One region of the Streptococcus sp. 20925_1_77 genome, then DNA from elsewhere that is predicted to be linked to it. Evidence: predicted binding sites of a transcription regulator. Region 1 holds the regulator's gene; each other region holds the start of a gene.
The links. The regulator Rex, encoded in region 1, represses fermentation and respiration genes when NADH is low (regulators of the CRP and FNR family bind a similar motif). The targets are predictions, from matches to a motif close to TTGTGAANTANTTCACAA.

Region 1 (3,574 bases):
CACTTCATCAAGAAGAAAATTTCAACCAGGTTCAAAAACTCGGCCAAGAGCTAGTCAATGGTTTAGCAGCCTACGACTACTACGTAAATGCGAATGACGATCATCTTCCATTTGTTTGGAATCTTGGCTTTCCAGGTGTCCAAAATGATGTCTTATTGATGCGACTCGATCTTGCTGGAATTTCTGTCTCTACAGGTTCTGCTTGTACCGCTGGTACAGTGCAACCCAGCCATGTCCTTGAGGCGCTCTATGGAAAAGATAGCTCACGTCTAAAAGAATCCCTTCGAATTAGTTTTTCAGAACTCAATACCGTAGAGGAGGTTCAAGACTTCCTCTCAAAACTAAAAGAAATTTTATCATAGGAGAACAATATGGCTTTTGAAACAAGTGTTTCATTGAAAGACTGCAAATATACCTATAGTCTACACCCAAATGTAAAAAAATATACCTTACGTGACAATACATTTGCTGTTACAAAAGTTGGAAATTACGAGTTAAATCGTTTGCTCGAAGCCGTTCCAAATAGCGGCGAAGGCTTCCTACTTAAAATCATTTTCAATAAAGATTTGACAGGTTTTAAGATCAATATTACAGACAAGTCTGGGCTTCGCCTGGTTAATATCTTTAAAAATCCAGAAAATGATATTATCCAACAAAAATTCTATTTCTTAATGGATAGTCTCGTCGAAAGAGAAATTTTCAACAAAACAGAGGTTTAATATGGTAACCCTAACTTATATCGACGCTTACCAAGTAGAACGAACAACTACTTATCCCAACCTTGCAGCCTGCATCCTAGCTTTTTCAGGCTGTGTAACCTTGCCTGACTCTTACTCAATCGTATCCATTGAATACAAGGGTGAAAAACTCCCCTATACGGGGAGGGTCGATGGGCTCTATGCTTTTTTGAAAAAGGTAGAGCAAGCTGAAAACTAAGCTGATGCTGATGCTGATGGAACTCTCCCATCGCCATCAGCTTTTTCTTTAGACAAAAATATTTTTGAAAAACCATTCTAGATAGTTGATTTTTTCACAATCTTCCTATACAATAAGAGGGAAAGGTTGTGATATTGTGAAACATGATAAAAATACTCCAATTCCACGCGCAACAGCAAAACGCTTATCGCTCTACTACCGCATTTTTAAACGCTTTAACTCTGAAAAAATAGAGCGTGCCAATTCCAAGCAAATTGCGGATGCAATTGGGATTGACTCTGCTACTGTTCGCCGAGATTTTTCTTATTTTGGTGAATTGGGAAGACGTGGATTCGGTTATGACGTAAAAAAACTGATGAACTTCTTTGCAGATCTTTTAAATGACAATGCTATTACTAATGTCGCTATTGTTGGGATCGGAAATATGGGAAGTGCCCTCCTCAACTATCGCTTCCATGAACGCAATAAGATGAAAATTGTCATGGCGTTTGATCTAGACGATCACGAACTGGTCAATACTAAAAGTAAAGACGGAATTCCTATTTACGGTATTTCATCTATTAAAGAGAAACTCAAACAAGAAGGCATTCAAACAGCCATTCTAACTGTTCCAAGTGTTAAGGCTCAAGAAGTTGCTAGCCTCTTGGTAGATGCAGGTGTCAAGGGAATTCTCAGTTTCTCGCCAGTACATCTGACAGTCCCTAAGGATGTCGTCGTCCAATATGTCGATCTTACTAGTGAATTGCAAACACTCCTTTATTTTATGCGTAAAAACGAAGAATAAAGACTTATACTTCAACAACAAAAAGGTTGGAACAAGAAAGTTCCAACCTTTTTTATACCAAATAATCCGTTTCTTCTCGATAACTATAGTAGTTTTCTTCGGATACAATCAAATGATCCAATAGGGTCAACCCCATTACTTCACAGGCCTCTAAGACTCGCTGAGTGACTTCATCATCATTTTTACTGGGGAATACGGCACCAGATGGATGATTGTGAGCCAAGATAATGGAGGTTGCCATGTGCTTCAGTGCATAATGCAGGATTTCACGCGGCTCCGCGATACTTCGATTCACTGTTCCAATAAATATCGTCTGTTGATGTATAATTTCATTTTGGGTATTCAAATAAAGGGCAACTAGGTGCTCCTGCTTTTTATGGCCAATTTCCTGTTGAATTTTATGGGCCAATTTCTGACTACTCATGATTTGTTCGGAACTCATTAATTCATCTTTATGAATCCTTCGTCCAAACTCAATAACAGCCTGAAGTTCGATGGCCTTCACTCGCCCAATGCCAGAGATTTCCTGTAGCTCCTCTAGGGTTAATTGCCCTAACTCCTTTAAACTATTTACCGAGCTCAAAAGACCTTGTGCAATCTCATAAACGCTTCTTTGCTTGTTGCCTGTCCGTAAGAGAATGGATAACAATTCCTGATGACTTAGCTTATCCACCCCTTCAGAAACCAAGCGCTCCCTAGGAAGTAAAGATGGTTCAATAAATGATATGTCGTACATAATTTCCTCCTCACTTATTAATTCGTAATAAATTGAGAAAATAACGACCTTTCATTATTTACAGGCGATTTCTTGCTTCAAATCATCTAACACTAAGGCTTCATCTTTATTAAAGCGGATCTGATAACCTGTTTGAACTTGTTCAAGCTCCTTTAAAAACTGTTGAATTTCACAGCGGATCAAGTACTCCTGACTCTGAGGAATGGCTTCTAAGGTTTGGTAGACTTGCTCTACTTCGTAGATTCCTTTCGTAATTAATCCATTTCGTGGAAAATCATTTATTAAGAGATTATAGAAATGATGCAAGTGATGATAAATTCGCTCTTTTGTCACTATTCTACCTCCTTATCATACTCTTTCTCCTCTATTATATACTGATTTTCCCTCAATATTATGACAAGTTCCTTACATTATATTACCAATCTCTTACAATTTTACAAGAATTTCTCCTATCTTCCTACATAGAAAAAGCCCAGACATATCTGTCTCGGGCTTTATTTTCTTAGAGTTGCATTTGATTATAAGACTTGCTAAATGAATCCAGGATGTCCTTTGGAGCCTTGTCATAGTCAACAGAGGTTTCCAAGTTTCCTTTTACAATCGTTCGGTAAGTCGCTGCAGCATCCTCACAGGTCACCAAGGTGATTTCATTGACACCTTCACGATCTTGAATGACATCTACACGGTCTGGAGTCACTGTCTCAACAGACGAGATGACATAAGTATAGATTTTTTCTTTGTCCGTGATGTAGATCTTCATACCAGCCTTGGCTTTCTCTAATGGTGAGAACAGCATGGCATTTGCTCCAGTAAGGCCAAATACGTGGTGACTAGCAAGAGAATAATTGCCTTGTCCCATGACTTGGTTTTCCTTCATAGTCCCTGCTCCATAGTAAAGGGCTACGTTTTCAAGTCCTTTAAAAATTGGAAGGTTCATGTTCAATTCAGGAATCGAAATCCCCCCAATTACAGGAAGTTTTTGAGCTTGCCATTGGGCATTGATCACGGCTTCCGTCGAGAGTGACTGGACATGTTGGAAATCAAAGCTCGTCTTCACTTCTTTGTTTTTATCAATAGTCTTTTTATCGACCTTGCTAACCTGATATTGGTTGGTATGC
Region 2 (3,574 bases), on a different contig from region 1:
CGGCTTTTGAATCAGGTGTCCAAGCAGTTGCGACTTGTCCATGAAGAAGACGTGTATCTAAGCGGGCAAGGTTAATCTTGAGTTTTCCATCTCCGATAACTGTTCCTTCTGGAATAGCAGCTTGGGCTACAGGAGCAGCAGCGGCTGTACTAGCTTCTTCAACAGGATTCAATTCTTCTGGAAGGGCTTTGACACCGTCTTTTGCTTCCTTGATGATGTTTGCAGCGACTTTATCAACGCCGGCATTTGCATCCATCAAACGCTCTGTATAAGCTTGAATCAACATTGGAAGGTTCAATCCTGTGATGATCGCAAATTTACGATCTGGATTTTCTCCCATGACGCGACTCGCCTGGTTAAATGGAGAACCACTCCAAAGGTCAGCCAAAACCAAGACTTCATCTTCTGCATCAAATGCGGCAACAGCTGCATTGAATTTAGCATAGAGATCATCCGGGCCTTCACTTGGCATGAACGTAACCACTTGAACTTTCTCTTGATCCCCAAAGATCATCGAGCCGGATTGGTGGATTCCAGCTGCAAATTCACCGTGGCTAGCAATAATGATACCAATACTCATTATTGACATTCCTCCTTATAAAATTTGTTTGACTTTCAGTTTAAGAAAACTTTAAGCTACTTTATTATAAATCGTTTCCACACTTAAGTCAATTTTTCTATCAAAATCTCGATGTAAAAACATTAATTTATTATATTAAATTATCGTTAGATAGAAAAAGAATGCTCTTGAATGCATTTTGTTTATTACTTGTTGATGCTTAAAAAAACAATAATAGACATGTTTTATAGGATTTTGTTCTTAATGAAAAGATTCCGACAATCAAACGATATTCTCGAAAATAAAAATAAATATATAATAAATTGTAAAATAGAGTGATTGAGAGCACTCAAAAAGACTAGCCCAGTTGGGCTAGTCCTGTAGGTTCAGTTGTTTAGTTTGTAAAGTCAAGTACCATACGTCCTTGAATGGTTCCAGCTTCCATTTCGTCAAAGACTTTGACTGCATCTTCTACTGGACGTTTTTGAACGACAGGGACTACCAAGCCTTCTGCACCAAATTGGAAGGCTTCTTCCAAGTCTTTACGAGTTCCTACAAGAGAACCAATGACTTGGATACCATCTAATACAGTTTTCACAATGCTGAGGTCCATCATTTCAGAAGGAAGACCAACTGCGACAATGCGGCCACCTGCACGAACAGAATCTACTGCTTGGTTGAAAGCTACTTTAGAAACAGCTGTTACGACAGCAGAGTGAGCTCCACCATTTGTTTTTTCTTTGATCAATCCTGGGACATCTTCGACTTCGCGACCGTTGATGACAAAGTCTGCACCAACTTCTTTCGCCAATTCCAGTTTGTCATTGTTGATATCAACAGCGATGACATGTGCGTTGAAGACTTTCTTGGCATATTGAACAGCCAAGTTACCCAATCCACCAGCTCCGTAGATAACGATCCATTGTCCTGGTTCTGCTTTGGCTTCTTTGATGGCTTTGTAAGTTGTAACACCTGCACAAGTGATAGAAGAAGCTTGGGCTGGATCTAATCCTTCAGGTACTTTCACTGCGTAATCTGCAGTAACGATACATTGCTCAGCCATTCCTCCGTCAACAGAATAACCAGCATTTTTTACAGTACGGCAAAGGGTTTCGCGACCGGTTGTACAGTATTCACAAGTTCCACATCCTTCGAAGAACCATGCGACACTGACACGATCTCCAACTTTTAGGCTCTTGACATCTGGAGCGACTTCTTTCACAATTCCGATTCCTTCGTGTCCAAGAACACGGCCTGGCACTTTACCGAAGTCTCCGTGAGCGACGTGCAAGTCAGTGTGGCAGACACCACAGTATTCGATTTGAACAAGAGCTTCCCCTGTTTCAAGTGGACGCATACCTTTGTTTGCAACGATTTCAACACCAGTACCTTCTGGATTTACAACAACAGCTTTCATTTTGTTCCTCCTTAAGTGAACGAGAAGCGATTTAAAATTTTTGAAAGCGCTTCTTTAATAACTATGTTAATAATATCACAAACTTATCTATTGAACAATAAAAAAATGGAAAAAAAGAAGGGTATTGATTAACCGATTAAGGATTTAGCGCAGAAAAAGACATGAGGGGATAGCTCATGTCTGTTCCTATTATAAGAATAATTGAATGAGTTGACGCGCGACACCATCTTCATTATTCGTGAAATCTGTGACGGAGTCTGCATAAGGGAGAAGGACGGAGCTGGCATTTTTCATGGCGTATCCATGACCAGCAAGAGCTAGCATCTCAGTATCATTGTGCTCATCTCCAAAAGCAATCAAATCTTTCTGATCCATATTGAGTTTATCTAGAAGGTAGGATAGAGCAGATGCTTTGGTCACATTTTTTGGATTGCATTCCAATATATTTAGGGGACCACCCCAGGTATTGATAGACAGATTGTAGTCATAATGCCGATTCATTTCATCTGCTAGAGCATACTTATCTTCCGCCTTTGTTTGAAGGAGGATACAGTTTGGGTCTCTCGTTACCCGTTCTGGATTAAATTGATTTTCTGGTTGGAAAGATTCAATACCGAATAATTTAGGGTCTGCGATGTGCTCATTTGGATCGGTAATAAAGAATTTATTGCGGTATTCGCCAGCTATAAAGTCCGCTTGGATGGTATCCCGGTTGGCGACCATATCTAGGAGGTATTTTTTATCTAAGGTTAAACATTGTTCATCTGCCCATTTTTTTTCCGGCAGATGGGTGAGGGAGCCATTGAAATTGATCATCGGAGTATCAAGCTCTAGTTGTTTGTAGTAGGTATGCGCCATACGGTAGGGACGTCCTGTTGTAATAATGATTTTATGGCCAAGAGCGCTAATTTTTTTAATGGTATCAATGGTAAAGTCGCTCAATTTGCTTTCGGAATTTAAGAGGGTTCCGTCTAGATCTAGAGCGATCATCTTTTTATGCATATTTCAGTTCCTTTCGAGAAGAATGAGACCATTATATCAGAAAAATCGGAAAAGCGCTCAAAAATCGAGAAGCGAAGCGGGATTTCTTGAAAGACGAAAGATCTTTTGGTAGAATAGATATAACGTTCGCAAATTGATTGGGAGCGAGAATGATGAAAAAGGAGTTTATTCTGAAATGGATAAGTTTTTTAAACTTTCAGAACATGGAACCACTGTTCGGACAGAGGTTCTTGCTGGTCTGACAACCTTTTTTGCGATGAGTTATATCCTCTTCGTAAATCCTCAAATGTTGTCACAAACAGGTATGCCAGCTCAAGGGGTCTTCCTTGCAACGATTATTGGATCTGTGGTCGGAACCTTGATGATGGCTTTTTATGCCAATTTACCCTATGCACAAGCACCAGGAATGGGCTTGAATGCCTTCTTTACCTTTACCGTTGTATTTGGTATGGGCTACTCATGGCAGGAAGCTTTGGGAATGGTCTTCATTTGTGGTGTGATTTCATTGATCATCACATTGACAAATGTTCGGAAGATGATCATCGAATCGATTCCGACAGCCCTACGCTCTGCTATTTCAGCGGGGATTGGGATTT
Region 3 (3,574 bases), 130 kb from region 1:
CCTAATATATCGCCTATACGAATAACGAAAGGCTTTTAAACTCGGCTTTCCCCCTTAAACAATCAATGAACGATTATTTAAGAGTAACTGAAGCTCCAGCTTCTTCCAATTTAGCTTTGATTTCTTCAGCTTCAGCTGTAGCAACACCTTCTTTGATAACGCCAGGTGCACCATCAACAAGTTCTTTAGCTTCTTTAAGACCAAGACCAGTGATTTCACGTACAACTTTGATAACGCCGACTTTCTTGTCGCCTGCAGATGTCAATTCGATATCGAATGAATCTTTAGCAGCACCAGCGTCAGCAGCACCAGCTGCAGCAACAGCTACAGGAGCAGCCGCAGTTACACCAAATTCTTCTTCGATAGCTTTTACAAGGTCGTTCAATTCAAGGATTGAAGCTTCTTTAATTTCAGCAATAATGTTTTCAATGTTCAATGCCATTGTTATTTCCTCCAAATAAGTTTTTATATTTTATGTTTTTGTTTTTTGTAGCTAGGCTACGCTGCGTAGCTTAAGATTAAGCTGCGTCTTCTTTGTTGTCTGCAACCGCTTTGACTGCAAGAGCAACGTTGCGCACTGGCGCTTGAAGTACAGAAAGGAGCATAGAAAGAAGTCCTTCGCGGTTTGGAAGAGTTGCAAGAGCAAGGATCTCTTCTTTAGATGCGACAGCGCCTTCGATTGCACCACCTTTGATTTCAAGTGCGTCAGCAGTTTTAGAAAAATCGTTCAAGATTTTCGCTGGTGCAATAACATCTTCGTTAGAAAATGCTACAGCAGATGGTCCAACAAACACAGATGCAAGATCTTCAAGTCCAGCTTTTTCAGCTGCACGACGCAAGATTGAGTTTTTAATAACTTTAAACTCAACTTCGCTTTCGCGAAGGTTGCGACGGAGAACTGTATCTTGCTCAACTGTCAAACCGCGAGAATCTACAACGACGATTGATGCAGCAGCTTTCATCTTTTCGGCTACTACGTCAACTAGTTCCGCTTTTTTAGCAATAATTGCTTCACTCATTAGTGTGTTCACCTCCGTAATTATTTTGCTTGGGGAATTTTTCCAAAAGAAAAACGCGCCCAAACCTAGACACGAAAGTACAATACGCTTCTTTTAATTGATACGTTTTGTCCTCGGTAGGATTTTTATGAGTCGAGCTCCCCTACTGTCTTAGGCAGTTTTTTCAAACCGTAAATTAGTTTATCACATATAAAAAAAGAATGCAAGTACTTTTGCAAACTTTTTTTATATTTTTTAGTCGTTGTAAAGACTCTTAATATTATTCAACCAAGCATAGGCTAGTCCCATTAGGACTCCTCCTCCTACCCAGTTGGCAAAGAAGGTAACACCATAGTGACGTAAAATATTTAAAAACTCAAAATGTGGCAATTGGCTAGATACTGAATTAAAGCTTAATAATGAGAAAGAAGCAAAATTAGCCGCCAAGTGTTCATTGGTCATAAAGACAAACATATAAATAGCAGATAGGGCTAAGAGCACCTTCGCTGTTTCATCTTTAAAATATAGATAAGAAAGAATAGCAATATTTACAAAAACATTGGCAATGACACCTTCAAAGAAGACCACTTGATTGCTCCGTTGGAGTTTATTTTCTGCAACAGTAGCTAGGAATCCTTTTGGATCGATATGAGCAAAGGCTGTGGTTTGATTGAACAGAAAAGCTACGATTAAAGCACCAATTAAATTAAAGAAGGTACAATAAAGAAGAATCTCCAAAGCTTTCTTCCAATGAATTTTCTTTAGATAGGTTCCTGCCGTCAAATACATCATATTTGAGGTGGTTAATTCCGCATTTAAGAATAAGAGGTAAACCAACCCCCAGGCAAAGATGAATGGAAATAGGAAACGACCCGTTCCAGGTACAAAGCTATTTAATAAGTCAGCAGCAACTGCTCCGACCGCCGTACTTAAAGTAAGAAATCCTCCAGCAAAAATAGAGCGAACTGCATAGCGAGTTTTAGATTTCTGATAAAGATCCTCTTTCTTATTACACGCCGCTCCAACTTTTTGAATAAAATTAGATTCAGACATACTATTCTCCTTATATAATGTTTGTGAATAAAATCATTATATCATAGACAAAATAGTTTGAAAAGGTTTTCAGGAAAAATTCTTAAATTCAAAATATATACGTTTTAAATCATATTCCAGGAAATAATAAAAAACAGGCATCTGCCTGTTTTAGTTTTAATAATTCAAACGGTTCGCCCAAGCGATATCCAAATTCAAGATTTCTTGTGAAGTGAACTGTTGACGATATGGATTGTATACCGAACCTGTAATACCACCTTGAACATTTGGTGAATCATATTGAGTCAAATTATAGGTTTCAATGATATGATTGAGCTTTGCGTAGTAGCTAGTATCTGTCGCATAAACCCCTGTCAACGCTGCTGTTGCATCTTGATAACTAGAGGTGTTGCTCTTCCAAGCACCTGCAAAATGTCCTTGTTTCAAAACAGCTACATAGTCTTGCAATGATTCATAGTAAGATGGGTAAGAACGAAAAGCGTCATTAATCGTATAGGCATTTCCAGCACCGTCATCTTCCCAAGTTTGCATCACTGCGGATTGACCAGCATAACTTCCTTTAATACCGAAAAGGTTGTAATGTGGATAAGAAGCCAAACCAGACTGTCCTGATCCACTTTCCAAGATCGCTTGTGCAATCATAACGGAAGCATAAAGATCATTCTCTTGACCAAGCTGACGAGCTGACTCACCAATTTGTGAGATGAAAGCTTCAGTTGGGTCTGAGTATGCTTGGTAAGTTCCATCATTAGCACCAACTGATGTTACGTGCTCGCTCATAGCAGCAGCAAATGTCCCCACTGCTAATACAGAAACGAACAAACCAAACAATTTCGTTTTATTCCGTATTTTCTTCTTCATAATACAATTTATCTCCAATTGTTTTTTTATCATCTTTTATCTTTATAGAGATTATACCATATAAATAGAAGAAAACAAAGCCACTTATATTACACTTCTATTACAATTGCGAGATAAATCCAAAACAAAAATGACATTTTCATGTCATTTCAATTTATTTCGTAAAACGCATTTTCCAAAATAGCATCCCATGACTTCTCTAGTCCTTCCTTGGTTACCGAAGAAAAGACAATAAAAGTATCTGCTGGATCAAAATCCAGTTTTTTCTTAATAATAGATTCATGTTTGTTCCATTTTCCACGTGGAATCTTATCTGCCTTGGTCGCTACTAAGATCACAGGGATCTCATAATATTTTAAGAATTCATACATCTGAACATCATCTGCAGAAGGTTCATGACGAAAATCGACTAGACTAACGACTGCTTTTAAGTTCTCACGACTGGTGAGGTATTCTTCAATCATCCGTCCCCACTTCTCGCGCTCTTTTTTAGAGACACGTGCATAGCCATAACCAGGTACGTCTACCAAACGGAGTTTATCATCTATATTGAAGAAATTTAGCAATTGGGTTTTTCCTGGTTTACCAGATGTTCTGGCTAGGTTCTTTCGATTTAAGAGAGTATTAATAAAAGAAGACTTGCCGACATTTGATCGACCGGC

Region 2: the regulator Rex is predicted to act here: its motif matches at 2,040-2,057, upstream of adhP (alcohol dehydrogenase AdhP).
Region 3: the regulator Rex is predicted to act here: its motif matches at 2,073-2,090, upstream of O3626_RS01840 (formate/nitrite transporter family protein).

Annotation. Positions count from the first base shown of each region.
Region 1 covers NZ_JAPVZB010000002.1:233,845-237,418, forward strand. The annotation lists gene O3626_RS02440 (cysteine desulfurase family protein) at 1-362, shown strand, start outside; gene O3626_RS02445 (DUF1831 domain-containing protein) at 372-719, shown strand; gene O3626_RS02450 (DUF4649 family protein) at 721-936, shown strand; gene O3626_RS02455 (redox-sensing transcriptional repressor Rex) at 1,073-1,720, shown strand; gene radC (DNA repair protein RadC) at 1,773-2,456, opposite strand; gene O3626_RS02465 (porphobilinogen deaminase) at 2,511-2,789, opposite strand; gene O3626_RS02470 (class A sortase) at 2,959-3,574, opposite strand, start outside.
Region 2 covers NZ_JAPVZB010000016.1:27,711-31,284, reverse strand. The annotation lists gene O3626_RS08655 (PTS sugar transporter subunit IIB) at 1-580, opposite strand, end outside; gene adhP (alcohol dehydrogenase AdhP) at 954-1,976, opposite strand; gene O3626_RS08645 (Cof-type HAD-IIB family hydrolase) at 2,166-2,978, opposite strand; gene O3626_RS08640 (NCS2 family permease) at 3,154-3,574, shown strand, end outside.
Region 3 covers NZ_JAPVZB010000002.1:107,917-111,490, reverse strand. The annotation lists gene rplL (50S ribosomal protein L7/L12) at 74-442, opposite strand; gene rplJ (50S ribosomal protein L10) at 519-1,019, opposite strand; ribosomal protein L10 leader region at 1,058-1,192, opposite strand; gene O3626_RS01840 (formate/nitrite transporter family protein) at 1,254-2,051, opposite strand; gene O3626_RS01835 (glucosaminidase domain-containing protein) at 2,208-2,912, opposite strand; gene yihA (ribosome biogenesis GTP-binding protein YihA/YsxC) at 3,062-3,574, opposite strand, start outside.